3 regions of the Kitasatospora sp. NPDC004531 genome follow, and region 1 is predicted to be linked to each of the others. Evidence: riboswitches for the same ligand, from Rfam matches in the RefSeq annotation. Region 1 holds a riboswitch; each other region holds the start of a gene.

Region 1 (9,319 bases):
CTGGCCCGGCGATCAGCTTCTTCACCTGCTTCTGCGACTTGCCGCAGAACGAGCACTTGAGCAGGTCGCCACCGTCTCCGATGCGTGCCACGAGGTGCTTCCCCTTCGCCAGGGGCCCCGCGGGGGTCGGGGCCTGGTGCTGTGAGACCGGCTTCGCCGTCGGCGGTCGGTCTGGTATCCGACGGTACTCTGCCGAGCCGTCGTTTCCGCCGACTTCGACCGGTCTGCCCTACGCCCTGGGCGAATTGATACCGAACAGATGCCGTCGCGGGTGCATGACCCGACAGCCATTGTGCCGGGGCCGGGGCCCCGACCGGAACGCCCCGGGGCGGGGCGTACGTCACGTACGCGCCGCCCCGGGGCGAGCGATCACTCCATGTAGGAGTTCTTGCGGGTCGAGATGATCTGGTCGATCAGGCCGTACTCCAGCGACTCCTCGGCGGTGAGGATCTTGTCGCGCTCGATGTCCTCGCGGACCTGCTCGACGCTCTTGTTGGAGTGCTTGGCCAGCATGGTCTCCAGCTGCTCGCGCATCCGGAAGATCTCCTTGGCCTGGATCTCCAGGTCCGACACCTGACCGCGGCCGGTCTCGGTGTACGGCTGGTGGATCAGCACCCGGGCGTTCGGCAGCGCCATCCGCTTGCCGGGGGTGCCGGCGGCCAGGATGACCGCGGCGGCCGAGGCGGCCTGGCCCATGCAGACCGTCTGGATGTCGGGCTTCACGAACTGCATGGTGTCGTAGATCGCCGTCAGCGCGGTGAACGAGCCACCGGGCGAGTTGATGTACAGCGAGATGTCCCGGTCCGGGTCCATCGACTCCAGGCAGATCAGCTGCGCCATGATGTCGTTCGCGGAGACGTCGTCCACCTGCGAGCCGAGGAAGATGATGCGCTCCTCGAACAGCTTGGCGTACGGGTCGTACTCGCGGATGCCCTGCGAGGTGCGCTCGACGAACCGCGGGACGATGTAGCGGCCCTCGGCCCGCATGTCCTCCAGGCGGGCCTTGGCACCGGACAGGCTGGGGATGTTCATGTTCTCTGGTCCTCCGAAGCGTGCGGTCTGGGTTCCGATGCCGGTCAGCCGGCCTGGCCGGCGCCGGTGCCGCCGCCGCCCGGGACGTCCGCGGCGCTGTGCATGATCTCGTCGATCAGGCCGTACGCCTTGGCCTCCTCCGGCGTGAACCAGCGGTCGCGGTCGGAGTCCGCGGTGATCTGCTCGAAGGACTGGCCGCTGTGCTGGGCGATCAGCTCCGACATCCGCTTCTTGGTGCGCAGCAGCTGCTCCGCCTGGATCCGGATGTCAGTGGCGGAGCCGCCGAGGCCCGCGGAGGGCTGGTGCATCAGGATGTTGGCGTTCGGCAGCGAGAAGCGCTTGCCCTTGGCGCCCGCGGTCAGCAGGAACTGGCCCATCGACGCGGCCATGCCCATGGCGATGGTCACCACGTCGTTCTTGATGTACTGCATGGTGTCGTAGATCGCCATGCCGGCCGAGATCGAGCCGCCCGGGGAGTTGATGTAGAGGTAGATGTCCTTCTCGGGGTCCGCCGCGAGCAGCAGGAGCTGGGCGGTGATCTTGTTGGCGATGTCGTCGTCGACCTGCTGGCCGAGGAAGATGATGCGCTCGTTGAGCAGCCGGTTGTAGACCTGGTCGCCCAGGCCGCCGCCCACGTCGCCGCCGGCGGCGTGCGGTGCCATCGGGCCAGGCATCTGCATCTGCGGGAACGTCACTTAGCCACCTGCTCAGTCGATCTGCGTGTGTGTCGCTGTCCACCGACCCTAACGCGCAGGCCCCGCCGCTGAATCCCCCACGCAGAACTGTTCGCTGTGAGCGCAGGGTGAGCAGGCAGAACGAGGACGGGCCCGGGCACCGTGGGGTGCCCGGGCCCGTACCCGGTCCGAAACTCCGCCGGATTCCCGGCGGTTACGAGGCTCAGGCCTCGGTGGTCTCCTCGGCGGCGGCCTCGGTGGCGGCGGCCTCGGTGGCCTCCTCCTCGTCCTCGAAGGACACGACCTCACCGTTGGTGTCGGTGACCTTGGCGGCCTCGACGACCAGGGCCAGCGCCTTGCCGCGGGCGACCTCGCCGACCAGCAGCTGCACCTGGCCGCCCTGGACGACCTGCTGGGCGAACTGGTCCGGGGTCAGGCCGGAGCCGGCGGCGCGACGGATGAGGTGCTCGGTGAGCTCCTCCTGGTTGACGCCCAGCTCCTCGTTCTTGACGATCTGGTCCAGCACGAACTGGGTCTTGATGCCCTTCTTCGCCTGGTCCTCGGTCTCCTTGTCGTAGTCCTCGCGGGACTTGTCCTGGGAGGCGAGGTAGGTGTCGAGGGTCAGGCCCATCGGCTCCAGCTGGTGGTGCTCCAGGTTGTGCTTGCGGGTGCCGATCTCGTCCGCGAGCAGCTTCTCCGGGTACTCCATCTCGACGCGGGTGAGCAGCTCGTCGAGGACCTTCTCCTGGGCCTGGGTGGCCTGGTCGAACTCCTTCATCCGCTCAAGGCGCTTGCGGGAGTCCCCGCGCAGCTCCTCCAGGGTGTCGAACTCGCTCGCCAGCTGCGCGAACTCGTCGTCCAGCTCCGGGAGTTCCTTCTCCTGGACGGTGGTCACGGTGACGGTGACCTCGGAGTCCTTGCCGGCCTGGGTGCCGCCCTTGAGGGTGGTGGTGAAGGTCTTGGACTCACCGGCGGACAGGCCGACGACGGCCTCGTCGATGCCGTCCAGCAGGCGGCCGGAGCCGATCTCGTAGCTCACGCCGGTGGCGGTGCCGTCCTCCGGCACCTCACCGTCGACCTTGGCCTCCAGGTCGATGACCACGACGTCGCCCTCGGCGGCGGCGCGCTCGACGTCCTTCACGGAGCTGAAGCGCTCGCGCAGCTGCTGCAGCGACTTCTCGATGTCCTCGTCGGTGACCTCGACCGGGTCCACCACGACGGCGATCTCGGCGAAGTCCGGGAGGGTGACCTCGGGGCGCACGTCGACCTCGGCGGTGAACTTCAGGTCACCGCCGTCGGCCAGGTTCTCGACACCGGCGATGTCGGTGATGTCCGGCTGGCCCAGAACGTCGATCTGGCCCTCGTCGACGGCCTGCGTGTAGAAGCGCGGAAGCGCGTCGTTGACGGCCTCCTCCAGCACCGCGCCCCGGCCGAAGCGCTGGTCGATGACCCGGTTCGGGATCTTGCCCTTGCGGAAACCCGGGACGGTGACCTGCTGGTTGATCTTCTTGTACGCCGCGTCGAGGCTGGGCTTGAGCTCCTCGAAGGGCACCTCGACGGTGAGTCGAACCCGGGTCGGGTTCAGAGTCTCGACGGCGCTCTTCACGGTTGGGTCTCCTAGGGGGCTTGCGGTCAGGGCGATAGGCGGTTGGGGCTGCATTGCTGTCCGTACTACCGCCAGCGGTCCATCCTACCGGTACCACGAAAGCGACTGTGCCCGGCACCGGGTGCACGTCGGTGGGGATGCCACAACACCCGTGCCCCGCAACGACAACAGGGCCCCGCCCGCCGACGAGACCCTGCCGCACGGTCGGGGTGACCGGATTCGAACCGACGGCCTTCCGCTCCCAAAGCGGACGCGCTACCAACCTGCGCCACACCCCGTGGTGCCGAGCAGAAGAGTACACGTCGGCCCGCCCCCGACCGGGGCGATATCGGCGAGCCGACAACGTGGAAGGAGTGTGCAATCCACCGACTCGACCAGGTACCCTGTTCCAGTCCTCGCCACCGCGACTGCGGTGCGGGTACGCGTATGCGGGTGTAGCTCAATGGTAGAGCCCCAGTCTTCCAAACTGGTCACGCGAGTTCGATTCTCGTCACCCGCTCCGAGCAAGGCCGACGGCCCCGACTGCCCACGCAGTCGGGGCCGTTGCCGTTGGCGGGCGCCTCGCGCGGGCGGGCGGACGGACGGCGAGCAGGCGGGCAGGCGGCGCGGGCAGGCCGAAGGCCCCGGCGGCCGGGGTGGCTGCGCGGGGCCTTCGGGGGTGAGGCGTGGATCAGACGTTGACGCCGTGGGCCGCCAGGTAGGCGATCGGGTCGATGTCGGAGCCGTAGTCCGGGGTGGTGCGGATCTCGAAGTGCAGGTGCGGGCCGGTGACGTTGCCGGTGGCGCCGGACAGGCCGATCTGCTGCCCCGCGGTCACGGACTGGCCGGCCGAGACGGAGATCGAGGACAGGTGGGCGTACTGGGCGTACTTGCCGTCGGCCAGCTTGATGACGACCTGGTTGCCGTAGGCGCCGCCGTTGCCGGCGGAGACCACGGTGCCGGCGGCGATCGCCTTGAGGCCGGTACCGGTGGCGACCGGGAAGTCGATGCCGGTGTGGTAGCCGCTGGACCAGTTGGAGCCGGCCACCTTGTAACCGGTGGTGACCTTGCCCGGCGCGGGGGCGACGTACGCGGCGTTGGCGCTGGTGGTCGCGGCGGCCGGGGCCTGCTGGGTGGCGGCCTTCGGCGCGGCGGCCTTCGGGGCGGCGGCCGGCTTCGCGGCGGCGGTGGCCGTGGTGGTGGCCGGCTTGGCGGCGGGCTTGGCGGCCGGGGCCTGCTGGGTGGCGGCCTTCGGGGCGGCGGCCGGCTTGGCGGCGTCCGAGGAGGCGGACTTGGCGGCCGGGGCCTTGGCCGGGGCGGCCGGGGCCTGCTGGGCGGCGGCCTGGCCGTTGATGGTGAGCTTCTGGCCCGGGAAGATCAGGTCCGGGTTGCCGCCGACCACGGAGCGGTTGTCCTGGTACAGCTTCTCCCAGCCGCCGTCGACGTGCTGCGCGTCGGCGATCCGGGACAGGGTGTCGCCGGAGACGACGCGGTAGTCGTGCGCGGCGGGGGCCCGGTCGGCGACCGGGGTGGCGTCCACCGAGACGGTCGACGGGCGGGCGCCCTGGTCGGCGGCGGTGTGCGCGGAGGCGGCGGTGACCGGGAGGCCGATCGCGGCGCCGGCCACACCGGCGGCGATGGCGATCCGGGCGACGGTGGCCAGGCTCGGCTTGCGGTGCTTGCCCTGAGCGGACATGAAGGCGTTCCTCTCCGACGCCTGCGAGGTGAGCTGTCGGGTTCGGGCGAGAGTTGCCCGGCCGCACGAGTGCGACTTCACCCCGAGCCGTTCCCGGATGTTCCCGGGCCCGGCGACTTACCTGTGGTTCCCCCGCTCCTGCCGTGGCGTGGTTTCTGGTCGGCACCGGACGACGGCAGGACTAGGCGTTCCGTCCGGTGGCCCGCCCGGTCACTGGCCGGGCTGCGGAGGAAGCAAATCCCACGGTCCGCGAGGCTGGCAAACGCCGATTGGCCCCGCTCCCGAGGCCGGGAAGGGGCTGACGGAGCACCAGGTCACGCTGCGCCGACGGGGCGCTGCGGTGTGCGCACGGGATCATGACGGTGCGCGTACGAACCCCGCACGGTGGGCGACTTCGGCCACCGTGCGCGATCGGGCGCGGACCTGGCGTGACGATTCGGGTGACCCTGGTCACCCGCGGGCAGGCCGAAGGGACGGTGCGGGGAGCCTCCCGTCCGTCGTGGCGTGCCGCCCGGGGACCGACGGGGCGTCAACCCGCGATCGAGGCGATGGCCTTGGACACCGAGGTGAGGAACTGCTGGATCGGGTTGGCCATGGTCGACTGGCTGAGCATGAAGCCGAACAGGGCGGCGATGATGGCGTGCCCGGTCTTCAGCTGCTTGTTGCGAATGAAGATCGCGACGATGACGCCGAACAGGACAAGCGCGGAGACGGAGAAGGCCACCGGGACTCACTTCCTCGATTCATGGCGGGGGTTCGGTGGAAGCCGGCGTTGGCTCCCAGGCGGAAACCGGCCCCTGCCCCCCGTGTCCCCACCACTCCATCCGGACTCAGTGTGGTCGCTCGTGCTGAGTGCGTAAAGGACTTGCCCGGTCGCCCGGGGCCCCAACCCGCCTGGTGGGACTGATTTTCGCCGTCCGCGACGATAGCGGACGGGTTCTGACGCGCCGTCGGCGGGCTGCGATCCGACCTGGCCGGCGCGGCAAAGCGGCAGGCCGGAGCACCCGCGTCGGCGGGCCCGGGCGGGGTTGCGGAATTGGCCGAAGATCAACGCCCGGGTTTGACACTCCGTGGGCACTCCGCGCTCACCGCGCCTGCGCATCACGGCAGTTGGGCGGCGGCTCGAAAACGCCTCAGCGCCGCCAGACCAGCAGCACCGCGCGGTCGTCGTTGACGTGCTTGGCCACCGTGTCGATCAGCCGGACCGCGGCGCCGTGCCGGATCGCCGACGGCGCGGTGGCGATCAGCCGGTCGGCCTCCCCCATCAGCCGGTCCATGCCCTCGGCGAGGTCGCGGCCGGGGATCTCCACCATGCCGTCGGTGCACAGCATCAGCACGTCGCCGGGGCCGAGGACGCCGCGCACCCCTTCGAACTTGGCCTCGTCGTAGACGCCCAGCAGCGGCCCCTCGGCCTCCTTGACCTCCCAGTACCCGGCCCCGGCGAGGCGGTGCATGCCGGGCAGGTGCCCGGCGGAGAGCAGTTCGTACTCGCCGGTGTCCAGGTCGACCACCAGGTGGACGGCGGTGGCGAAGCCCTCCTCCCAGTCCTGGCGCAGCAGGTAGCCGTTGGCGGCGGGCAGGAAGTCGTGGGCGGGCAGCGAGCCGAGCAGTCCGCCGAAGGCGCCGGACAGCAGCAGGGCGCGGCTGCCGGCGTCCATGCCCTTGCCGGAGACGTCGGCGAGGACGGCTTCCAGCATCCGGCCGCCGGGGCCGGTGCGGGCGGCGACCATGAAGTCGCCGGAGAAGGACTGGCCGCCGGCCGGGCGCAGCGCGGTGTCGGTGTGCCAGCCGTCGGGCAGCCGGGGGACGCGGCCCTGCACCCGGATCCGTTCGCGCAGGTCGAACAGCATGGTGGAGCCGCCGCGCCAGGGCACCCCGATCCGGCGGCGGAACTGGGCGACCAGCAGTCCGGCGATGCCGACCGCGCCGACCACCAGCGCGGAGCCCGGGGTCACGCCGTGCGCGTAGGCCTCGGGCCGGGCGCTGGCGACGCGTTCGCCGGTGTGCACCAGGGACTCGGTGATCAGCCCGGCGGCGGCGACGGCGTACAGCAGCACCAGGGTGCCGGGGCGCAGCAGCAGCGCGCCGGCCAGCACCGGCAGCACCAGGGCGGTGGGCGGGGCCCAGTCGGGGAGCAGGATGTTCAGCAGGACCAGGACGGGCACGGCGAGGGCGAGGGCGGCGAACGCCCACCAGTCGGCGCCGTCGCCGCGGAAGTAGTCGACGCCGGTGCGGCGCAGCCTGCGTCGGGCCCGGTACAGCGCCGCGCGCAGCCGGGCCGTCACGGGCTCGCGGGACGGTCCGCCGTCCCGGCCCGTCGCTCTGGGACGCGCGCTGCCGGCCATGGGGACCGACCTTATCCACCGGCGGTGCGCGCGTCGACGGCCCGGGTGGCACCGAGTGCAACGGGAGTGGGACGCTCCGGCGGGTTTCGGCCGTGCGCGGGTGTTCGGGTCGCGGCGCGGGCTCGACAAATCGTTCGCACCGTTCCGGATCCGGTGATAGGCAGGGCTTCATGACGACTCGACACCCCCAACTGACCGTGCGACCGCTGCGAGCCGAGGAGTGGGACACCTGGTACGACACGCTGGAGGTGGCCTTCGGTGGTGACGAGGAGGCGCCGGAGGAGCGGGCGCTGTGGAAGGAGTTGACCGAGGTCGAGCGTTCGCTGGCGGTCTGCGAGGGCGAGCGGATCGTCGGCAGCGCTTCGGCGTTCAGCTTCCGGGTGGTGGTGCCGGGCGGCGCGGTGCTCCCGGCGGCGGGCGTGACGATGGTGGGCGTGCTGCCCACCCACCGGCGGCGCGGCGCGCTGACGGCCCTGATGCGCCGGCAGTTGGACGACGTGCGCGCGGCCGGCGAGTGCCTGGCGGTGCTGACGGCGTCCGAGCCGCCGATCTACGGCCGGTTCGGCTACGGGCAGGGCACCCGCAAGGTGACGGTGTCGATGACCCGCGGCCGGGTGCGGGTGCACACCCCGGAGCAGCGCGGCGAGGCGGTGCTGCGGCTGGTCGACCCGGCCGCCGAACTGGCGCGCTGCGAGGAGCTGTACGCCCGGCTGGCCACCCGCCGTCCGGGCACCCTGGTGCGCCGGCCCGGCTGGGACAAGCTGCCGGTGCTGGACGCGCCGCAGTCGCGCGGCGGCTTCTCCCGGCTGCAGTCGGTGGTGGCGGAGGATCCGGAGACCGGTGAACTGCTCGGCTACGCCCGGTTCGCGGTGAAGGGCGACTGGAACGAGCGGGGTGCGGCCGGCGTGGTGCGGGTCCGCACGGTGCTGGCGGAGCAGCCCTGGGTGTACGCCCGGCTGTGGGAGTTCCTGCTGGACCTCGACCTGACGGAGCGGGTGGAGGCGTTCAACCTGCCCGCGGACGACGCGCTGCTGCACCTGGTGTCGGACGTCCGGCACCTGACGCCCCGCGTGGTGGACTCGATGTTCGTGCGGCTGGTGGACCTGCCGAAGGCGCTGGAGGCGCGCGGCTGGGCGCAGCCGGTGGACACGGTGCTGGAGGTCACCGACGCGTTCTGCCCGTGGAACGCGGGCCGTTGGCGGCTGACGGCCGCGCCGGGCAAGCCGGCCTCCTGCGTGCCGACCGACGATCCGGCCGATCTGGCGCTGGACGTACGGGAGTTGGGCTCGGTCTACCTGGGCGGCGGCTCGCTGTCGGCGCTGGCCGCGGCGGGGCTGGTGCGGGAGTTGCGGCCCGGGGTGCTGGAGTCGGTGTCGGCGGCGTTCCGTTCGGGGCTGGAGCCCTGGCTGCCGCACGGCTTCTGACCGCGCCCGGCGAAACGCGCGCCCGCCCGGTTCGACTGCCGGGCGGGCGCGGTGCGTCGGGGGTCAGCCCTGCGGGTGGTGGGCCGGGATGGGGGGCAGTTCGCCGGTGGTCTCGTACTCGGAGAGCATCTCGATCCGGCGGGTGTGCCGGGGCTCGCCGCTGTACGGGGTGTTGAGGAAGATCTCGACGAACTCGGTGGCCTCGTCGAGGGTGTGCATCCGGCCGCCGACCGAGATCACGTTGGCGTTGTTGTGCTCGCGGCCCAGGGCGGCGGTCTGCTTGCTCCAGGCCAGCGCGGCGCGGACGCCCTTGACCTTGTTGGCGGCGATCGCCTCGCCGTTGCCGGAGCCGCCGATCACGACGCCCAGCGCCTCGGGGTCGGCGGCGGTGCGCTCGGCCGCCCGCAGGCAGAACGGCGGGTAGTCGTCCTCGGCGTCGTAGATGTGCGGGCCGCAGTCGACCGGCTCGTGCCCGGCCCCCTTCAGCCACTCGACGAGGTGGTTCTTCAGTTCGTATCCGGCGTGGTCGGAGCCCAGGTAGACGCGCATGGTCACGAGTGTGA
Region 2 (9,319 bases), on a different contig from region 1:
GGTCACGGCCACCCTCCTGCGGCGCGCCCTGCTCTCCGTCCGTTCCCAGCACGGCACCTTCGACGACCATCTGCGCGCCCACGGCGCCCGCTCCGCGGAACTCGCCGCCCTGCACGCCGAGTTCCGCTCCGGGCAGCGACGGTAGGAGCTGCCGGCGCCACAGTGCCGACGAAGCGAAGCGCGCACCGAGCGGGGGCAGCGGCGTGAACGACACCGACAGACACCGGCCGCGCCGCCGGGCCGTCCGCGTGTCGCGCACCGGCCGCGAGGGCTCGCGCCGCTCCTCCGGCAGGTACCGTCTCCGGGTCGGCCTTCTGCTGCTGCTCTCGACCGCTGCCCTGCTGCTCATCTCCTTCCTCGGCGGGCGCGCCGTGTACGAGGCGGCGGACGACCTGACCTACCAGGCGGGTTGGCGCGGGATACCGCACCTGCGGATGGCCGTGGACGACTGCTGGGCGAACCCTGTCGTGGGACGGAAGGTGACCTTCGACTGCGCCGGTCGGGGCGGTCCGGCCGGCGCCGTCCCCGCCGAAGGCCGCCTGCGGCTGTCGACGAGCCCCGTCCGCTACTCCCCCGGCACCGTGCTGGAGGTCAACTGCGTGCCGACCGGCCGGTGTCTCGCCACCGGCCCGGGCCAAGCATTCGGGGACGGTGCCGGGTTGGCCATCGGCTGCTGGCTGTTCTCCTTCACTCCCGGCCTCGGGCTGATGGCAGTGAGCGCCCACCGCTCCACCGAGCGCCGGTCCGCCGGCGAAGCGCCCAGCGCCGGTTTCCTTGCTCGGCCCCACCTGCTCCAGGTGTGGTTCATCGTGCCGCCGGTCCTGGCCCTGCTGATGGAGATCCTCTCGATCTCCCTGGGCCCATAAGCCTCTCCGGGCCGGCCGGGTCAGCCGCGCGGGCGGGTCAGCCGCGGGGATGGGTCTCGTACATCCGCACCGCCACGGTGACGCCGGCCGCTGCCGTCAGGGCGGCCACCGCCCAGATCGCGGTCGTCACGCCGTACGCGTCGGCCAGGATGCCCGCCAACAGGGCGCCGACCGCGAAGCCGCCGTCCCGCCAGAGTCGGTAGACACCGACGGCGCGCGCCCGCCAGGCCGGGTGGGCGACGTCGCCGATGACGGCCAGCAGCGTCGGGTAGACCAGGGCGGTGCCCGCACCGAGCAGCGCCTGGGCGGCGGCCCACACCGGGAAGCTGGTCCCGACCGCCACAAGGCCGAGCGCGACGGCCTGCAGCAGCATGCCGGCGGTGATCAGGTGCTTGCGTCCGATCCGGTCCGACCACCAGCCGGTGAGCATCTGCCCCGCGCCCCAGACCGCCGGGTAGAGCGCGGCCAGGACGCCGATCCGGCCGAGCCCCAGACCGTGGGCGGCGTACAGCAGCGGGAAGATGCCCCAGGCGAGGGCGTCGTTGAGGTTGTTGACCATGCCGGCCCAACTGGCACTGGACAGCGCCCGGTCGCCGAGGCTGGTGGTGCGGGCTATTCGGGCCGTGCTGAACGCCGCCGGGTCGTCCTCGCCCGTCCGCGCACGAGCGGCGCCACCGCCCAGGGCCGCAGCCACCGAGGCCGTGCCCACCGAGGCCGCATGGGCGGCGGCCTCCGCCCGGGCGTGCTCCCGGGTCTCCCGGACGGCGGCGACCGTGAGGCCGAGGCCGAGTGCGACGTAGGCCGCGCCCAGCAGGAACGGCTGCGGGCGCAGGCCCCAGTGGGCGGCTATCGCGCCGGTGGCCGTCGCGGTGACGGCCACCGCGAGGTAGCCGGCCGCTTCGTTGAGACCCATCGCGAGCCCGCGCCGGGCCGGGCCGACCAGGTCGATCTTCATGATCACGGTGGTGGACCACGTCAGGCCCTGGTTGACGCCGAGCAGGATGTTCGCCGCGACGATCCAGCCCCAGGTCGGCCCCCAGGCCAGCATCGCCGGTATCGGCAGCGCCACCAGCCAGCCCGCGATCAGCACCGGCCTGCGCCCGTACCGGTCGGAGAGGGTGCCGGCGAAGAAGTTGGTGACCGCCTTGGTCGCGCCGAACGCCAGGATGTACGTCAGCGCGCCCGTGTAGGCGGACAGGTGGAAGACCTGGTCGGCGAGCAGCGGCAGGACCGTCCGCTCCTGGCCGAGCATGCCGCCGACCAAGGCGTTGACCGCCACCAGCAGGCCGAATTGCGCGAGGTTGGCGCGCAGCCCGAGCCGGATCGGCCGGCCTGCGGGGCCGCCGGGCGCGGTGGCGCCCGGGGCGGCCGCCGAGGGCGGCAGTGGGCGCTGGGCCGGGACGGACATGGGTGGCTCCCAGGTGGTGCGTGGATCGTGGTGCGTGGACCGGTGCGCCGCGGGCGGTGTTCGGGCGGTGGCGCGTCCTCGATCATATTCCACTCTTTCATGGATTAATGGGAGAGGCGTCGGCCGACGGCTGTGCGGGCAGCCTCCGGACGGACGGGAGGGCGAGCAGGAGCAGGGCGGCGGGCACGGCCAGCGCGGTCATCCCGAACAGCGTCCGGTGCACGCCGATCCCGTCCGAGAGCGGGCCGGCGAGTATCAGGCCGAGCGGCATCAGGGCCACCGCGATCAGGTGGTCGTAGGAGCTGACCCGGGACAGCACCTGCTCGGGTATGTGCACCTGGAGCGACGTCTCCCACAGCACGAAGCACAGGGAGACGCCGACTCCCGTGCAGGCCTCCAGCGCGGCGATCACCGCGACCGGGGCGCCGGATCCGATGATCAGCGCCTGGCAGGAGGCGACCGCCATCGCGACGGCCGCCACCGCCATCGGTCGGGCCGGTTTCAGGCGGAAGGCGCAGACGTCCCCGACGATGGATCCGAGACCGAAGGCGGTGACCACCACCGCCCAGGCGCCGGCCCCGCCCCACTCCCGGTCCGCCAGGACCGGGCCGAGCACGAAGACCGAAGGCAGCACCACCACGTGGTAGACCGCCATCGCGAGCATGCCCGACCACACCCAGGACCGCCGGCGGACCTGCTGCCAGCCCACCCGCAGCTCGGCCAGGATCCCCAGCCGCTCCGCCCGCTCCGCGACGGCCGGCCCGCCCACCGCGCCGAGTCTCGCCAGCACAGCGGCGCTGGCCGCGAAGCTCGCCGCGTCCACCAGCAGGGCGCCGCCGGGCCCGGCCAGGGCGACCAGCGCACCGGCCAGCACCGGGCCGACCACCAGCCCCGCCGAGTGGACGAAACCGCGCAGCGCATTGGCCTCGCGCAGCCGTTCACTCGACACCACCAGTGGGAGCAGCCCCGTGGAGGCGGGCAGGAAGAAGGCGTCCGCCACTCCGAAGACCACCATGAGCAGCGCCAGCACGCCGACCCGGGCCGTCCCGGTGAGCAGCAGCACCGCCACGGCCGCCTGGACCGCGCAGCGCACCAGGTCGGAGACCAGCATGATCCACTGTCTGGGTATCCGGTCGGCCCAGACTCCGCCGATCAAGGTGAACACCAGCATCGGCACCAGGCCGGCCCCGGTGACCAGTCCGACATCGGCGGCCGACCCGCCGATCGACAGCACCGCGAACGGCAGCGCCACGAACGAGACCCGGTCGCCCAGGACGGACAACGACTGACCGACGAACAGACGGGCGAACTGGCGTTCCACCCGGAGCACTTCGGGAATCAGCACAGCCACGGGCACCTCCACAGCGGGTCGGGGAAAAGTGATCACCGCGATGGTAGGAACCCGCCGGACGGCCTGTCGCGTGATTTATCCGCAACGCCGAAAATGCCCCGATTGCAATCAACTTGCTTTCACCGCAAGGCAATTGACGTCGCATCGGCCCGCAACGGCCCGAATCCGGGCGCCCGCCTTCCCTGCCTCGCGCTCCCTCAATCCCACCGATCGGCCAGAGTTGAGCAGCCGACCGTCCGACCCGGGCAGTCCGCCTCCGACGCCGTCCGGCCGACGTGACATGGCCGTGATGAGGGCGCGATGCGCTTGTGATTGCTCCGTTCGAGTGAATAGGCTCGGTCCGGCCCGCACCGCCGGGCCCCGCGCGCGGCAACGCCGAACCCTGTCCGCCGTGTTGCGGTTCGACCACCACAACCCATGGGCAGGGACGGGGGAACCAGGTACGTCGCCGCCCCCACGGCTTGGGGTGAAGCCGCCCGCACCGGATCCGACCGGCGCACGGCGGCCGGGCCAGCCTCCCGGTCCGAACCCGACAGCTCACCTCGCAGGCGTGCGGAGAGGATCGGGCATGCTCTTCACGGGTTCCGGGCGTCACCGTCGACAGAGTCAGGCGGAGAAGGCCGCCGAGCGGGCGATCGCCGCAGCGGGCGTCGCCGGCGTCGGCCTCGCCCTTCCCCTGCTCGCCGTGACGGGTGCGCAGGCCGCACCCAGCTCGGTCTGGGACCGGGTCGCCGACTGCGAGAGCGGCGGCAACTGGAGTTCCGACCCGGGCAACGGGCTGTACGGCGGGCTCCAGATCACCGCCCAGCGCTGGATCGACTACGGCGGCACCCAGTACGCCGACCTGCCCAGCGGGGCCACCCGCAGCCAGCAGATCGTGGTCGCCGAACGCATCCTGGCCACCGAGGGCCCGCAGCCGTGGGCCTCGTGCGCCGACACCGCGAACCTGCGCGCGGCGAACGCCCCCGGTGTGGTGGACGACAACGACGCGGCGGACGAGTCGGGTTCGCTGCGCGGCGCGCGCGGTGCCGCGGCCGCCAAGACCGCCGCGGACGGCACGGTCGCCGAGCCGCACGCCGCGCCGGTGTTCTCCGGCCTGCCCGGCTACGACCCGATCTACCACGTGTACTGGTACCAGAAGAACGGCGCCTGGTTCTGGACCAGTCACCAGAGCCTGTACGAGCGCTACGTGCAGCTGACGCATCCGCAGCCGCCCACGAGCACGCCGGCTCCGGGCACCGCCCCGACCGCTCCGTCCTCCCCGACGCCCTCCACCGACCCGAGCACCACCCCGGGCACCACCCCTGGCAGCACCCCGAGCCCGACCACGCCCACCACCCCCGAGAACGGCAGCACGAACGGGAACGGCAACGGCGCCGAGAACGGCAACGGCAACGGCACAGGCACGGGCACGGGCACCGACAACACCCAGGGCCAGAGCGGCGCCGGCGCCAACCCGTCGCCCACCCCGTCCACCGAGCCCAGCGGCACCCCGGGCCAGCCGTCCGCCGGCACCCCGGCCCCGAGCACGCCCACGCCCGGCACCCCGTCCGCCGACGCCCCGGCCCCGGCCGCGTCGTCGTCCCCGCAGCCGTACACCGTCGGCCCGGGCGACTCGCTCGCGAAGATCGCCCGCAGCCACGAAGTGAACGGCGGCTGGAGCGAGCTCTACAAGAGCAACCAGCAGGTGGTGGGCGAGAACCCGGACCTGATCCACCCGGGCCAGGTGCTGAACCTGGGCTGACGGCGACCCGGCCGAGCCGCCGTCACTTCGGGACGGCGGCCAGCCCGGTGCAGCCGCGCAGGCCGTCGCGACGTTGCTGGGCGGCCTTCGCGGCGCTGCCGGTCTGCGGAACGGGCACGCCCCGGCCGTCGATGTGCGCCGGGGTGAACGTTTCGCCGGTCACCCGCCCGTCGGTGGTGATGGTGAGCGTGGTGACGCCGGTTTCGTCGGAGGCGGTGTAGTTCGAGGTGCCGTACCAGAGGAAGTTGCCGAAGCCGTACGCCACGTAGGTGTTCCCGAGCATGCCCGCCCCGAGCATGGTGTGGGCGTGGGTGCCGACCACGGCGGTGGCGCCGGCCGCGGCAAGCTTCTTGGCGAGCGCGCTCTGGGCCGCGGTCGGGCAGGCCACGCCCTCGTCGCCCCAGTGCAGGTAGACCAGTACCACGGGTGCCTGCGCCTTCGCCTCGGTGACGGCGCGCAGCAGCGACCTCTCGTCGAACGCCGAGGCGATGCCGGGCTTGTGGTCGCCCGCGCGCCACTTCTGGTTGGTGAGTTCGTCGACCTGGCTCGCCGCCAGCACGGCGACCTTCGTGCCGCGCACGGTGGCGATGTGCGGCGCGAAGGCCTCGGCCGCGTCCTTGCCGATGCCGACCAGCGGGATCGGGGAGCCGGCCTTGGCGGCGAGGGTGTCGGCGAGGCCGTCGGCGCCGAAGTCGACGGCGTGGTTGTTGGCCTGGGAGAGCACGTCCACCCCGGCGTCCTTGAGCGCGGTCAGCGCCTTCGGGCTGGTGCGGAAGGTGTACGTCTTGGGTTCGGGCTTGCCGCGGCCGGTGATCGCGGTCTCCAGGTTGAGCACGGCGAGGTCGGCGGCGGACAGCGTCCGGGCGATCGGCCCGAGCGCGGTCTCGGCGGCGGGGGCGCTCAGTCGGGAGGCGGTCCGGCCCTCGAAGTGCACGTCACCGGCGAAGGCCACGGTGATGCTGCCCGCCGCGCCTTCCGAGGCCGAGGCGCTCGGAGCCGAACTCCCCGGAGCAGGACCGCTCGGAGCCGGAGCCGCGTCACTCGAAACACCCGCTCCCGCGCTCCCGGAGGGCGGGCCGACAGGTGCTCCGCTCGACTCCGCCCCGCCGCACCCGGCGACGGCGGCGAGCAGCAGGATGGCGGCAGCAACAGTGCCGATCGGCGTGCGACGCATGGTGATCCCCCCGGATCGTTCGGTGCGTCGCACTGTATCCGCACAACTCCCGCCCCGGAAGGCCGTTTCCGCACCGAACGATCACGACCGAACGATCACCCACCGGGCCACCACCGGCCGGCCGCCGGGAGCCCGCTCAGGCGATGACGCCCGCCGCGCGCAGCAGCCACCGGTTGGCGGGGCCGACCAGTCCCGCCCGGCCCAGCACGCCGATCACCTTCTGCGCCATCTCGATCTTGGTGCTGCGCCAGTGCGGGTTGGCCTTGGCGACGGCCTGGCCGACCTTGGGGTCGATGCCGACGGCGGAGTAGACCCGGGGGTGGATCAGCGCGGTGGTGGCGAAGTAGATGACCACGCCGAGGAAGAACTGCTCCCACCGCCGCTGCACGAACCCGAGGCGCTTGCGGACGAGTTCCTCGCGGGCGTAGCTGATGTGCCGGGCCTCTTCGATCACGTGGATCCGGGAGACCTGCCGGGTGAGCGGCTGGAGGGTGTCGTCGTTCATCACTTCGCGCTGGAAGGCGTCCAGGATCTCTTCGACGTACATGGTGCCGCCGAAGGTCTGGCTGTGGGTGGAGATCGCCTTGAACAGCCGTCCGAGGTTGTGGGCGACGAATCCGGTGCCGTACGCGGGAGCGCCCATCTTGGCGATCATCCGGGCGAACATGATCGAGTGCCGGCACTCGTCGGCGATCTCGGTGAGCGCGTACTGGACGTGGTTGCTGGTGGGGTCGCGGTCGAAGGCGTGCCGCAGCAGCATCTGCATGAGGATCTCCTCGAACCAGATGCCGACGCTGGCGATCGAGGCGACCTCGTGCTTGGAGAGTTCGATGCGCTCGTCCTCGGTCATCCGCTCCCACAGGGCGGTGCCGTAGAGGGAGAGGTGCCGGGGCGGGCAGTAGTAGGCGCCGGGGACGGGGTCGGCGTCCCAGTCGACGTCCTTGAGCGGGTCGAAGGAGAGCTTCGCGGAGGAGGCGAGCAGGCGTTCGGCGGTGCGTTCCCGGTCGGGGGCGGTGCGCTCGCGGGCGGGAGCGCCGGGGGTGGCGGCGGGCTGGGGCGGCATGCCGGCTCCTTCGCGGTGGGGTGGAGTCGAGGGATGGAACGGTGCCTGCCGCGAAGGTAGAAGTTATTAGACTCCCCGTCAATACACTGCGCACAAGGAGGTGCTCGTCGCCGCTCCGCGGATCCGTCAGCCGCGCCAGGCGGCCGGGTCGGCCCAGGCCGCCAGCACCCGTCCGCTGACGAAGCGCCGCGGCGTGCCGTCCACCGGGTCGGTGAACTCCAGCGAGCGGGCCAGCAGTTGGAGCGGACGCCGGTAGTCCTCGGGGTCCTGCGCGGGCAGCAGCCGCGGGTAGATGGGGTCGCCGAGGATCGGCAGGCCGAGCCCGTTCATGTGCACCCGCAGCTGGTGGGTGCGGCCGGTGCGCGGGGCGAGCCGGTAGCGGCCGAGTCCGTCGCGGGCGGCCAGCAGCTCGATCCGGCTCTCGGCGTTCGGCTCGCCGGGCACCCGGTAGGCGTCCAGCCGGCCGTGGTCCTTGACCAGCCGGTCGATCACGGTGGTCGGCAGGCTCACCGCGGGGTCGTGCCGGGCTATCGCCTCGTAGGTCTTGACGGCCTCCCGCCGTTCGAACAGTCCCTGGTAGGCGCCCCGGCAGGCCGGGTCGGCGACGAACAGCACCACGCCGGCGGTGAGGCGGTCCAGCCGGTGCGCGGGGCTGAGCCGGGGCAGGCCGAGGTCGCGGCGCAGCCGGGCGAGCGCGGTCTCGGTGGCGTGGCTGCCGCGCGGCGTGGTGGCGAGGAAGTGCGGCTTGTCGGCGACCACGATCCGCTCGTCGCGGTACAGCACCTCGACGGGGAACGGCACCACGGGCTCGGGCGGGCCGGGTTCCCGGTGGAACCAGACGTGGCCTCCGGGCCGGTAGGGCGCGTCCGGGGCGACGGGGCCGTCGGGGGCGGCGAACTCGCCGGCGTCGAGCATCGCCGCGATCCGCCCGGGGCCGGCGGCGGCGCCGTAGCGCTCCTCCAGGTAGGCCCGGACGCTCGGCCAGTGGCCGTCGAGCGGCAGGCGCACGTGGACGGCGTCGATGCCGTCGCGCTGCGGCAGCGGGCTCAGGGGGGCGGGGGGCCTACGCGCCATCGGGCGCCGCCTGCGGGTCGGTCCGACGGGTGTGCATCCGGTCCACGATAGCGGTCGCTCACCCGTCTGGGCGCGGGCGGCCCTCCGTGCGACGATGGCAGGGCGGTACCCGCCCCCGGAACGGCAGGTGGCCAGATGGACACCGACAAGCAGGGCATTCACCGGATCCGCCCCAGTTCTCCGCTCGCGGAGGGCGGTGCGCAGCTGCCGGACGGCCTGCTGGCGATTCCGGTGGCGACGGCGCTGGTGGCGGCGGACGGCCGGATCCTGCACTGGAGTCCGGACGCGGAGACGCTGCTCGGTTTCCCCGCCGCGCAGGCGGTGGGGGCGCGCGCCGCGGACCTGCTGGTGGGGGCGGAGCGGCGTCCCGAGGTGCTGGAGCTGTTCTCCCGGATCCTCGGCGGCCGCCCGTTCTCGGGGGTGTTTCCGGTGCGGCACCGGGACGGGCACGTGGTGCGGTTGGACTTCCGGACCTTTCCGATCGTCGGCCCGGGCGGTGTCCCGATGGTGCTGGCGGTGGCGTCCGACGTCAGTTCGGTGCGCCGGCTGGCCTCCGACCTGGCAGTGCTGGACGGTTTCTTCACGCAGTCCCCGGTCGGCATGGCGGTCTTCGACACCGAGCTGCGTTTCGTCCGGCTG
Region 3 (9,319 bases), on a different contig from region 1:
CCTCCGACTCATAACCCGACGGATCGGGTCTGTCCGCTTACTTGCTGGAGGCGAGTTCCTTCTTCGGCTCGGCCGCGGCGGCGGGCTTCGGCGGGGCGGTCGCCTCCTGGAAGGCGTCGAACGGCTTCTCCATCTCCGAGAGGCCGACGGTCTCGCGCTTGAGGAACATCGCCAGCGTCCAGTCGGTGAAGACCCGGATCTTGCGGTTCATGGTGGGGACCATCGCGCCGTGGTACAGGCGGTGGAAGTACCAGGCGAGGCGGCCCTTGAGCTTGACCTTGCCGAACAGGATCGCCACGCCCTTGTGCAGGCCGAGGCCGGCCACCGCGCCGAGGTTCTTGTGCTTGTACTCGGCCTGCGGGAAGCCGCGCATGCCGGCCACCACGTTGTCGCCGAGGACGGCGGCCTGACGGACGGCGTGCTGCGCGTTCGGCGGGCACCAGGCGCCCTCACCGGCGGCCAGGTCGGGGACCTGGGCGTTGTCGCCGGCCGCCCACACGTAGTCGAAGCCCTGGACCTGCAGGGTCGGCTTGGTGTCGACGTGGCCGCGCGGGCCGAGCGGCAGACCGAAGCGGTTGACGACCGGGTTCGGCTTCACGCCGGCGGTCCACACGATGGTCGAGGCGTCGAACTCCATGCCGTTCTTCAGCACCACGTGCTGGTCGACGCAGGAGTCCATCGAGGTCTCGATGTAGACCTCGATGTTGCGCTCCTCCAGGCGGCCCTTGGTCCACAGACCCAGGTCCGGGCCCATCTCGGGGAGGATGCGGTTGGCCGCCTCCACCACGATGAAGCGCATGTCGTCGCGGCTGACGGTCTTGTAGATCTTGGCGGCGTCGCGCGCCATGTCCTCGATCTCGGCGACCGTCTCGATGCCGGCGAAGCCGCCGCCGATGACGACGAAGGTCAGCGCCTTGCGGCGGACGTCCTCGTCGGTGGTGGACTCGGCCTTGTCCAGCTGCGCCATGACGTGGTTGCGGAGGCTGATCGCCTCTTCCACCGTCTTCATGCCGATGCCGTGCTCCGCCAGACCCGGGATCGGGAAGGTGCGGGAGACCGAGCCGGTCGCGACGACCAGGTACTCGAAGGGCAGTTCGTAGGAGTCGCCCGCCGCGGGCTGGATGGTGGCGACCTTGCGGGCGTGGTCCACCTCGGTCACGTGACCGGTGAGCACCTCCGCCTTCTTCAGGGCGCTGCGCAGCGGCGCGACGAGGTTGCGGGGGGCGACGTTGCCGCCGGCCGCCTCCGGGAGGAAGGGCAGGTACGTCATGTACGACCGCGGGTCGACGACCGTGACGGTCGCTTCGCCGTAGCGCATCTTCTTGAGGATGCGCATCGCGGCATACAGGCCGACGTAACCACCGCCGACAATGAGGATGCGAGGACGCTCCGTGGTGCTCATATCCGAAAGTATCCACCCCCGCCTGATGGGCCGTTCGTGAGGCCCATCACAAGCTCCTGGACACCGGCTGCTACACTGCGCGCCCGCACTTCCGCGCCCGGCCCTTCCCCCGCCCGCCACGGGCGGCCCGCCGTGATCGTCGGGGCACCCGGTGCCGCGCTGAGCAGCAACGATCCTTGCGGCACACGGGTTCCCGAGTGAGCATTCGATTTCTTCGGCATGAACGGCGCGTTGCCTGCGATCCCATGAACGAGTCGCCCCGGGCGCCTTCGGTCCCACATATCGGACGGACCGGACACCGCGCTGGGCCGAAAGGCCCGTTCGCCATGTGAAGAAATTCACGAAGCTTCTTGCCCCGACACGCCGGGAGGCCCCGGGAGGGCTTCCCGGGGCGCCCGGATCAGGCGATCGACCAGGCGATGCCGTCCAGGATGTCGTGCTCGGAGACCAGCAGCTCGGCGGCCCCGGTGCGCTCCATGATCTCCAGCAGCACCAGCGCGCCAGCCGCGATCACGTCGACCCGGCCGGGGTGCATCACGGGGACGGCGGCCCGCTCGGCGTGCGAGGAGTGCAGCAGCCACTGGGCGGTGTCCCGGACCTGCTGGACGGTCAGCACCGCGTGGTGGATCCGCTCGGAGTCGTAGCCGGGCAGTTCCAGCGCGATCCCGGCGACCGTGGTGACCGTCCCGGCCAGGCCGACCAGGGTGGCGCCCTCGGTCAGCGGGACGCTCGCCGCCACGGTGTCCAGCGCGGCCCGGATGTCGGCCCGGGCGGCGGCGATCTGCTCCTCGGTGGGCCGGCCGCCCGCGAAGTGACGCTCGGTCATCCGCACGCAGCCGATGTCCATCGAGTGCGCGGCCCGCACGTCCTGCTCGCCGAGCACGAACTCGGTGGAGCCGCCGCCCAGGTCGAACACCAGGTACGGCGGGCGGTGCGGGCCGCCGAGCAGCTCGCGGGTGGCGCCGGTGAAGGACAGCCGGGCCTCCTCGTCGCCGCTCACCACGCTCGGGGTGACGCCCAGGATCTCCTTGACGCCGGCGGTGAACTCGGCGGCGTTCTCGGCGTCCCGGGAGGCCGAGGTGGCGACCATCCGGATCCGCTCCGGGCCGACCCCGTAGGCGGCGATGACCTCCGCGTACTCGCGGCAGGCCGCGAAGGTGCGGGCCAGTGCCTCGGGGTGCAGCCGGCCGGTCCGGTCGACGCCCTGGCCGAGCCGGACGATCAGCATCCGGCGGTCGAGGTCGGTGATCTCCCCGGTCTCCGGATCCAGGTCGGCGATCAGCAGGCGGATCGAGTTGGTGCCGCAGTCGATCGCGGCGACCCGGGTGGTGCTCACGACTCGTCACCCTCCACTGCGTCCTCGGCGGCCTCGGCGTCCCCGGCGGCCTTGCGGGCGGCGGCGCGCTCGGCGGTCAGCGCCTCCTTGGCGGCGATCGTCGCGGCGTGGTCCTCGGCCTTGGCGCGGTTGCGGGCGACCCGCTCACCGGCGGCCTCGACCTCGGCCGGGCTGACGCACGGGCCCTTGGCCCACCAGTCCTCCAGCATGCCGATCGCCTCGTCGCCGAGCGGGTTGACGCCCTCGCCGGCCGCCAGCGAGTGGCCGACCAGCACGTGCAGGCACTTGACCCGGTCGGGCATGCCGCCGGCGCTGGGGAAGCCCTCCAGCACCTCGATGGCGTCCCGGCGGGCGATGTAGTCCTCGTGCGCGGCCCGGTAGGCGGCGGCCAGCTCCGGGTCCTCGGCGAGCCGGGCGGTCTGCTCCTTCATCACGCCGTCCGCCTCCAGGGTGCCGATCAGCGAGGCGGCCTTGGGGCAGGTCAGGTAGTAGAGCGTCGGGAACGGCGTGCCGTCGGGCAGCCGGGGCGCGGTCTCCACCACGTCCGGGTTGCCGCACGGGCAGCGGTGCGCGACGGAGCGCAGGCCGCGCGGGACCCGGCCGAGCTGGGCGGCGATCGCGGCGACGTCTTGGTCGGAGACAGGAGGGTTCTGGTGGCTCATCAGCAGTCTGTTCGTCAGGTGGGGGGCGGGTGTCAGGGTGCCGCGGGCGGGGCGGCGAGTGCGGTGTCGGCGGCGTCCACCGAGTCCCAGAAGGCGGAGTACCAGGGGCGGGCGGCCTTGGGCCGGCCGGCGCCGTCCGAGGAGGACTGCTTGTCGCCCGGCGCGGGCGGCGGGGCCACCGACACGAACGGGGTCTCGCCCGGCAGCGCGTAGTGCAGCCGCTCCCGGGCCTGGGCCTTGACGTACTCCGGGTCCTGCCAGCGGGCCTTGGCCCGGCGCAGTTCGTCGACCTGCTGGCGGGCGTGTTCGGCCTTGGCCCGCTGATCGGCGATCTCCGCGCGCTGCGCGATGTACTGCCGGGTCGGGTAGGCGAGTATCGCCACCAGCGAGCACAGGACGAGCACCAGCACGGTGGCCCGGCTGGTGAAGCGCGGGCGCGCCGCCAGTCCGGGGATCCTCCACTTGGCCATCTGGTCGCCCCTCCTGCGCATGCCGGTGCCCCGGCCCACCCTACGCGGTGGAGGCCGGGGCACCGGTCACAACAGGCTCAGCGGCTGGATCAGCCCTTGCTGTGCTTACTTGTCCGCGGAGCGGAAGCGCGGGAACGCGCCGCGGCCCGCGTACTCGGCGGCGTCGTCGAGGATCTCCTCGATGCGCAGCAGCTGGTTGTACTTGGCGACGCGCTCGGAGCGGGCCGGGGCTCCGGTCTTGATCTGGCCGCAGTTGGTGGCGACGGCGAGGTCGGCGATGGTGACGTCCTCGGTCTCGCCGGAGCGGTGCGACATCATGCAGCGGTAGCCGTTGCGCTGGGCCAGCTCGACGGCGTCCAGGGTCTCGGTGAGCGAGCCGATCTGGTTGACCTTCACCAGCAGCGCGTTGGCGGTGCCGGTCTCGATGCCCTTGCGCAGGCGCTCCGGGTTGGTGACGAACAGGTCGTCGCCGACCAGCTGGACCTTGTCGCCGAGCTTGTCGGTGATGGCCTTCCAGCCGTCCCAGTCGGACTCGTCCAGCGGGTCCTCGATGGAGACCAGCGGGTAGGCGGCGACCAGCTCGGCGTAGTACTCGACCAGCTCGGCGGCCGACAGCGGCTTGCCCTCGAACTGGTAGGCGCCGTCCTTGTAGAACTCGGAGGCGGCGACGTCCAGGGCGAGCGCGACGTCCTTGCCCGGGGTGTAGCCGGCCTTCTTGATGGCCTCGGTGATGAGGTCCAGGGCCTCGCGGTTGGAGTCCAGGTTCGGGGCGAAGCCGCCCTCGTCGCCCAGGCCGGTGGACAGCCCGCGCTCCTTCAGCACGCCCTTGAGGGTGTGGTAGACCTCGACGCCCCAGCGGACGGCCTCGGAGAAGGACTCCGCGCCGATCGGGGCGATCATGAACTCCTGGATGTCGACGTTGGAGTCCGCGTGCGAGCCGCCGTTGAGGATGTTCATCATCGGGACGGGCAGCACGTGGGCGTTCGGGCCGCCCAGGTAGCGGAACAGCGGCAGGTCGCTGGCCTCGGAGGCGGCGTGCGCGACGGCCAGCGAGACGCCGAGGATGGCGTTGGCGCCGAGCGAGGACTTGTCCGGGGTGGCGTCCAGGTCGAGCATGGCCTGGTCGATCAGGCGCTGCTCGGTGGCGTCGTAGCCGACCAGCTCCGGGCCGATCTGCTCGATGACGGCCAGCACGGCCTTCTCGACGCCCTTGCCGAAGTAGCGGTTCTTGTCGCCGTCGCGGAGCTCCAGCGCCTCGAAGGCGCCGGTGGAGGCGCCCGAGGGGACAGCCGCACGACCGGTGCTGCCGTCGTCGAGACCGACCTCGACCTCGACCGTGGGGTTGCCGCGGGAGTCGAGGATCTCACGGGCTACGACGACATCAATGGACGGCACGAGGCATCTCCTAGCGGAAGCGGATGTGTGGTCGTTACGCCCAGAGCCTAGCCGCAGACATCCCCGCGGCCACGCCCGGCCGGGCTCCGTCTCACCGTGTGGCCCGGCTACTCACTGGTAGTTCACCTGTTTGCCCGCCGCCGGATCGCTCCGGACGGCGCGAACTGTGCTGCGCGCGCCCGGAGCGGACGGATCATCGGTCGGGCCGGCGCCGGACCGGCCGCGGGGGTCAGAGCGAGAGCACCTGGCCGGGGACGATCAGGTCGGGGTTGCCGCCGATCACGTTGCGGTTCGCCTGGAACAGCTTCTCCCAGCCGCCGGACAGGTGCTGCCGGTCGGCGATCTGGGACAGCGTGTCGCCCTGCCGCACCGTGTAGGTGCCGCCGAGGGCCTGCGAGGTGGTGGCCGGCTTCGGCGACTTGTAGCTCTGCTGCGGCTGCTGCGCCTTGGGAGCCTGCTGCTGCGCCTTCGGCTGGGCCTTCGGCGTCTTGGTGGCCTTGGTCGACTGCTGCTGCGGCGCGGTGGAGCGCTGCTCCGAGCGGGAGGCGGTGTCCTGGGAGCCGCTGCCGCCGCCCTTGGTCAGGCCGGCCTTGACCGAGCAGACCGGCCAGGCGCCGGGGCCCTGGGAGGCGAGCACCTTCTCGGCCACCGAGATCTGCTGGGCGCGGCTGGCCTGGTCGGCGCGGGAGGCGTACTGGGCGCCGCCGTAGGCACGCCAGGTGGAGGAGGAGAACTGCAGGCCGCCGTAGTACCCGTTGCCGGTGTTGATGGACCAGTTGCCGCCGCTCTCGCACTGGGCGACCTTGTCCCAGGTGGAGGCGGGCGCGGCCGCCGCGCCGGTGGCGGACAGCAGCGGCAGGGCCAGGCCCACGGAGGCCACGCCGGCTGCGGCGACGGCCTTCTCGGCCTTGGTGCTACGACGATGGCGGCCGGAACCGGTGAACAGCATGGGACTTCCTCTCCGCACGCCTGCGAGGTGAGCTGTCGGGTTCGGACCGGGAGGCTGGCCCGGCCGCCGGGGAGTCGGGACGCGACTGCTGCGTCCGCTCCCGGGCGGCTTCACCCCGAGCCGTCAAAACTGCGACGGCGTTCACACCTTGGGTCCCCCGCTCCTGTCCGAATTCCTGGTCGGTGTCCCGAGGACGCGGCGGACAGGACTCGGCGTGCCGCGATCGGGGCCCACAGCTGCGGGCAAATCGGAGAGTAAGCAGACCTGATGAGCAATCACAAGCTCATATATCCACCATCACGCCGAAATTACGGACCTTCACTTCTCGTGCACAAACCGTCCACGTATGTCCGTATTGCCCGGGGCGGGGGCGCACCGCGCGCCCCTGGCAGGGGAGTTGGCGGTCACGGACCGGAGCTGGGCGGCGGCGGTCGAAACCGGGTCAGCGGGGCGTGAAGGAGACCGGGAGTTCGCGCAGCCCGCGCATGATCAGGCCGCCGCGCCAACGGAGTTCGGCCGGGTCGGCGGCGAGCTGGAGATCCGGCAGCCGTGTCAGCAGTGTGCCGATCGCGCGCTGCCCTTCGAGCCGGGCCAGCGGCGCGCCGATGCAGTAGTGGATGCCGTGTCCGAAACCCAGGTGCGGATTGTCCGCGCGGGCCAGGTCGAGGGTGTTCTCCGCCGCGAACCGGGCCGGGTCGCGGTCGGCGGCGGCCAGCACCACCAGCACCGGGTCGCCCACCGGGATGTCCACCCCGCCGATGCTCAACGGCCGGGTGGCGAACCGCCAGGTGGCCAGCTCCACCGGGCCGTCGTAGCGCAGCAGTTCCTCGATGCCGGTCTCCAGCAGGCCGGACTCGCCGCGCTCCAACGAGCCCTGGAGCAGGGCGCGTTGGCCGGGGTTGCGGAAGAGGGCGAACAGTCCGTTTCCGACCAGGTTGATGGTGGTCTCGAAGCCGGCGAAGAGCAGGATGAAGGCCATCGCCGCGGCCTCGTTCTCGCTGAGGTGCTCGCCGTGGTCACTGGCCCGGATCAGGCCGGAGATCAAGTCGTCGCCCAGGTCGGCCCGTTTGCGGTGGATCAGGTCGGCCAGGTAGGCGCGGATCTGCTTGACGGCCCGGCCCACTCCCCCGCGCTTGCCGCCGGTGTGGCGGATCATCATGCCCGCCCAGTCGCGGAGTTCGTCCTGGTCCTCGGCGGGGACGCCCAGCAGGTCGCAGATCGCGTAGATCGGCAGCGGGAAGGCGAACTCGTGGATCAGGTCGGCCTCGCCGCGCCCCGCGAAGGAGTCGATCAGGCGGTCGGTGAGCTGCTGCACCCGCGGCTCGAACTCGGCGACCCGGCGCGGGGTGAAGGCCTTCGACACCAGGCGGCGCAGCCGGGTGTGGTCCGGCGGGTCGATGTTCAGCAGGTGCGTCATCAGGTCGGCCTGGCGCTCGCCCGGGATGCCCACCCGGCCGGTGCGGTGGGCCTGTTCGCTGTGGTGCGCGGGGTTCTTGGAGAGCCGGGAGTCGGCGAGCGCCTGCCGGGCGTCCGCGTACCGGGTGACCAGCCAGGCCTCCACCCCGCTGGGCAGCGTGGTGCGGTGCACCGGGGAGTGCTCGCGCAGCCAGGCGTACGCGGGGTACGGGTCGGCGGCGAAGTCCCAGGTGAAGAGTTGCGGGTGGGCGTCGTGGGGCTGATCTGGCATGTCTTGACCGTATCTGGAACCGCCGTCGCGTGAATCCGGTCACCTGGCGGGTAATCCCTGTTGCGGAGCGTCGGGGCGAGCCTACGATCCTCCAGAACCACGGTGGGCGGCGTGCGGACCGCCCTCGGTTCCGCTCGGAAGGGGAGCAGGCCATGCGAGTAGCCGGTGCAGTGGTGGTCATCGCGGTGCTCGACGGGGGCGAGGGGGCCGATCTGGCCCGCCGGCTCTCCGCCGCCGGGGCGGCGGGCCTGCTGATCGCCGATCTCCGGCCCGGGGTCGCCGAGGACCTGGCCGCCGAACTCGACCGTCCGGGCTGCCCGGTGGTCGGGGTCTCGGGGGACGTGCACCACCCGGCGGACATCGCCGCGCTGGTGGACACCGCCGTCAAGCACCTCGGCCCGATCGACCTGTTCGCCGTCGCGGGCCCGGACGGCGAGCGGATCGTGCAGCTCGCCGATCTGCCCCGGCACCTGGACCCGCTGGCCGAGCTGCTGGCGCTGATCGGCGAGGCGATCGGCGAGGTCGTCCCGGCGCAGCGCCGCCCGGTGTCGGACGTGCCGCTGGCCGGCTGACGGCGGTCAGTCCGTCTCGGGCAGGCCCTCCGCGGCGCGGACCGCGCGGCGGTAGCGGCGGGCCGCCGCGCGCAGCGCCGCGTCCACGTCCACGCCCCGGTCGTGGGCGCGCTGGGCGATCGCCAGCAGCAGCTCGCCGGCCGAGTCGGCGGTGAGTTCGGCGGGCAGTTCGTACGGGGCGTCGGGGACGGCGGTGAACCCCGCGCGGCGGACCCGGGAGACCAGCTTGGCCGCGTAGGCGAGCGCGGGCAGACCGGCCGGGACGCCGTCCAGGACGGAGTCGCGCTGCTTCTCGGCGGCCTTCAGCTGCTCCCAGTTGGCCTCGGTCTCGGCGGAGTCGCGGACGTCCACGTCGCCGAAGACGTGCGGGTGGCGGTACATCAGCTTCTCGACGATGTCGCCGGCCACGTCGTCGATGGAGAACGGGTCCTCGGGGTGCTCCTCGGCGATCCGGGAGTGGAAGAACACCTGGAGCAGCACGTCGCCGAGTTCCTCGCGCAGGGTCGGGCGGTCGTCCTCCTCGATCGCCTCGACGAGTTCGAAGGCCTCCTCGACCAGGTACTTCACCAGGCTCCGGTGGGTCTGCTCGGCGTCCCAGGGGCAGCCGCCGGGCGAGCGGAGGCGGTCCATCACGGTGACCAGGTCGAGCAGGCGGGCGCCGGGCAGGTCGTAGGAGCCGGGCAGCAGCTCGATCTCCGGGTGCTCGCCGGCCTCCTCCACCGCGATCCGGGCCAGCGCGTCGGTCAGCCCGGGGTCGCCGTCCGGGCTCTCCAGCCACACGGCGGGGGCCTCGGCGAGCAGCAGGCGGGCCAGCGCCGGGGCGGAGCCGCGCTCGACCGTGCGGGG

What was found. A riboswitch is a leader RNA that binds a small molecule or an ion and turns the genes downstream of it on or off. The one in region 1 is predicted to bind cyclic di-AMP.
Region 2: another riboswitch for cyclic di-AMP. It lies ahead of ACWEMJ_RS05030 (transglycosylase family protein); the one in region 1 lies ahead of ACWEMJ_RS01485 (M23 family metallopeptidase).
Region 3: another riboswitch for cyclic di-AMP. It lies ahead of ACWEMJ_RS29570 (transglycosylase family protein); the one in region 1 lies ahead of ACWEMJ_RS01485 (M23 family metallopeptidase).

The regions. Positions count from the first base shown of each region.
Region 1 is NZ_JBSGDD010000002.1:45,684-55,002, reverse strand. Features, by position in the region: gene clpX (ATP-dependent Clp protease ATP-binding subunit ClpX) at 1-91, opposite strand, end outside; gene ACWEMJ_RS01510 (ATP-dependent Clp protease proteolytic subunit) at 370-1,032, opposite strand; gene ACWEMJ_RS01505 (ATP-dependent Clp protease proteolytic subunit) at 1,077-1,694, opposite strand; gene tig (trigger factor) at 1,930-3,312, opposite strand; tRNA gene ACWEMJ_RS01495 (tRNA-Pro) at 3,517-3,590, opposite strand; tRNA gene ACWEMJ_RS01490 (tRNA-Gly) at 3,741-3,811, shown strand; gene ACWEMJ_RS01485 (M23 family metallopeptidase) at 3,983-4,987, opposite strand; cyclic di-AMP (ydaO/yuaA leader) riboswitch at 4,993-5,146, opposite strand; gene ACWEMJ_RS01480 (hypothetical protein) at 5,517-5,711, opposite strand; gene ACWEMJ_RS01475 (PP2C family protein-serine/threonine phosphatase) at 6,121-7,332, opposite strand; gene ACWEMJ_RS01470 (GNAT family N-acetyltransferase) at 7,503-8,756, shown strand; gene ACWEMJ_RS01465 (ribose-5-phosphate isomerase) at 8,820-9,305, opposite strand.
Region 2 is NZ_JBSGDD010000006.1:115,738-125,056, reverse strand. Features, by position in the region: gene ACWEMJ_RS05050 (tyrosine-protein phosphatase) at 1-145, shown strand, start outside; gene ACWEMJ_RS05045 (hypothetical protein) at 204-866, shown strand; gene ACWEMJ_RS05040 (MFS transporter) at 904-2,274, opposite strand; gene ACWEMJ_RS05035 (MFS transporter) at 2,372-3,625, opposite strand; cyclic di-AMP (ydaO/yuaA leader) riboswitch at 4,022-4,190, shown strand; gene ACWEMJ_RS05030 (transglycosylase family protein) at 4,194-5,369, shown strand; gene ACWEMJ_RS05025 (CapA family protein) at 5,392-6,321, opposite strand; gene ACWEMJ_RS05020 (AurF N-oxygenase family protein) at 6,680-7,606, opposite strand; gene ACWEMJ_RS05015 (pseudouridine synthase) at 7,733-8,680, opposite strand; gene ACWEMJ_RS05010 (SpoIIE family protein phosphatase) at 8,816-9,319, shown strand, end outside.
Region 3 is NZ_JBSGDD010000105.1:10,541-19,859, forward strand. Features, by position in the region: gene ACWEMJ_RS29545 (NAD(P)/FAD-dependent oxidoreductase) at 38-1,402, opposite strand; gene ACWEMJ_RS29550 (Ppx/GppA phosphatase family protein) at 1,803-2,738, opposite strand; partial or broken gene ACWEMJ_RS29555 (DUF501 domain-containing protein) at 2,888-3,400, opposite strand; gene ACWEMJ_RS29560 (FtsB family cell division protein) at 3,433-3,870, opposite strand; gene eno (phosphopyruvate hydratase) at 3,976-5,265, opposite strand; gene ACWEMJ_RS29570 (transglycosylase family protein) at 5,495-6,214, opposite strand; cyclic di-AMP (ydaO/yuaA leader) riboswitch at 6,218-6,405, opposite strand; gene ACWEMJ_RS29575 (cytochrome P450 family protein) at 6,657-7,901, opposite strand; gene ACWEMJ_RS29580 (SDR family NAD(P)-dependent oxidoreductase) at 8,054-8,473, shown strand; gene ACWEMJ_RS29585 (MazG family protein) at 8,480-9,319, opposite strand, start outside.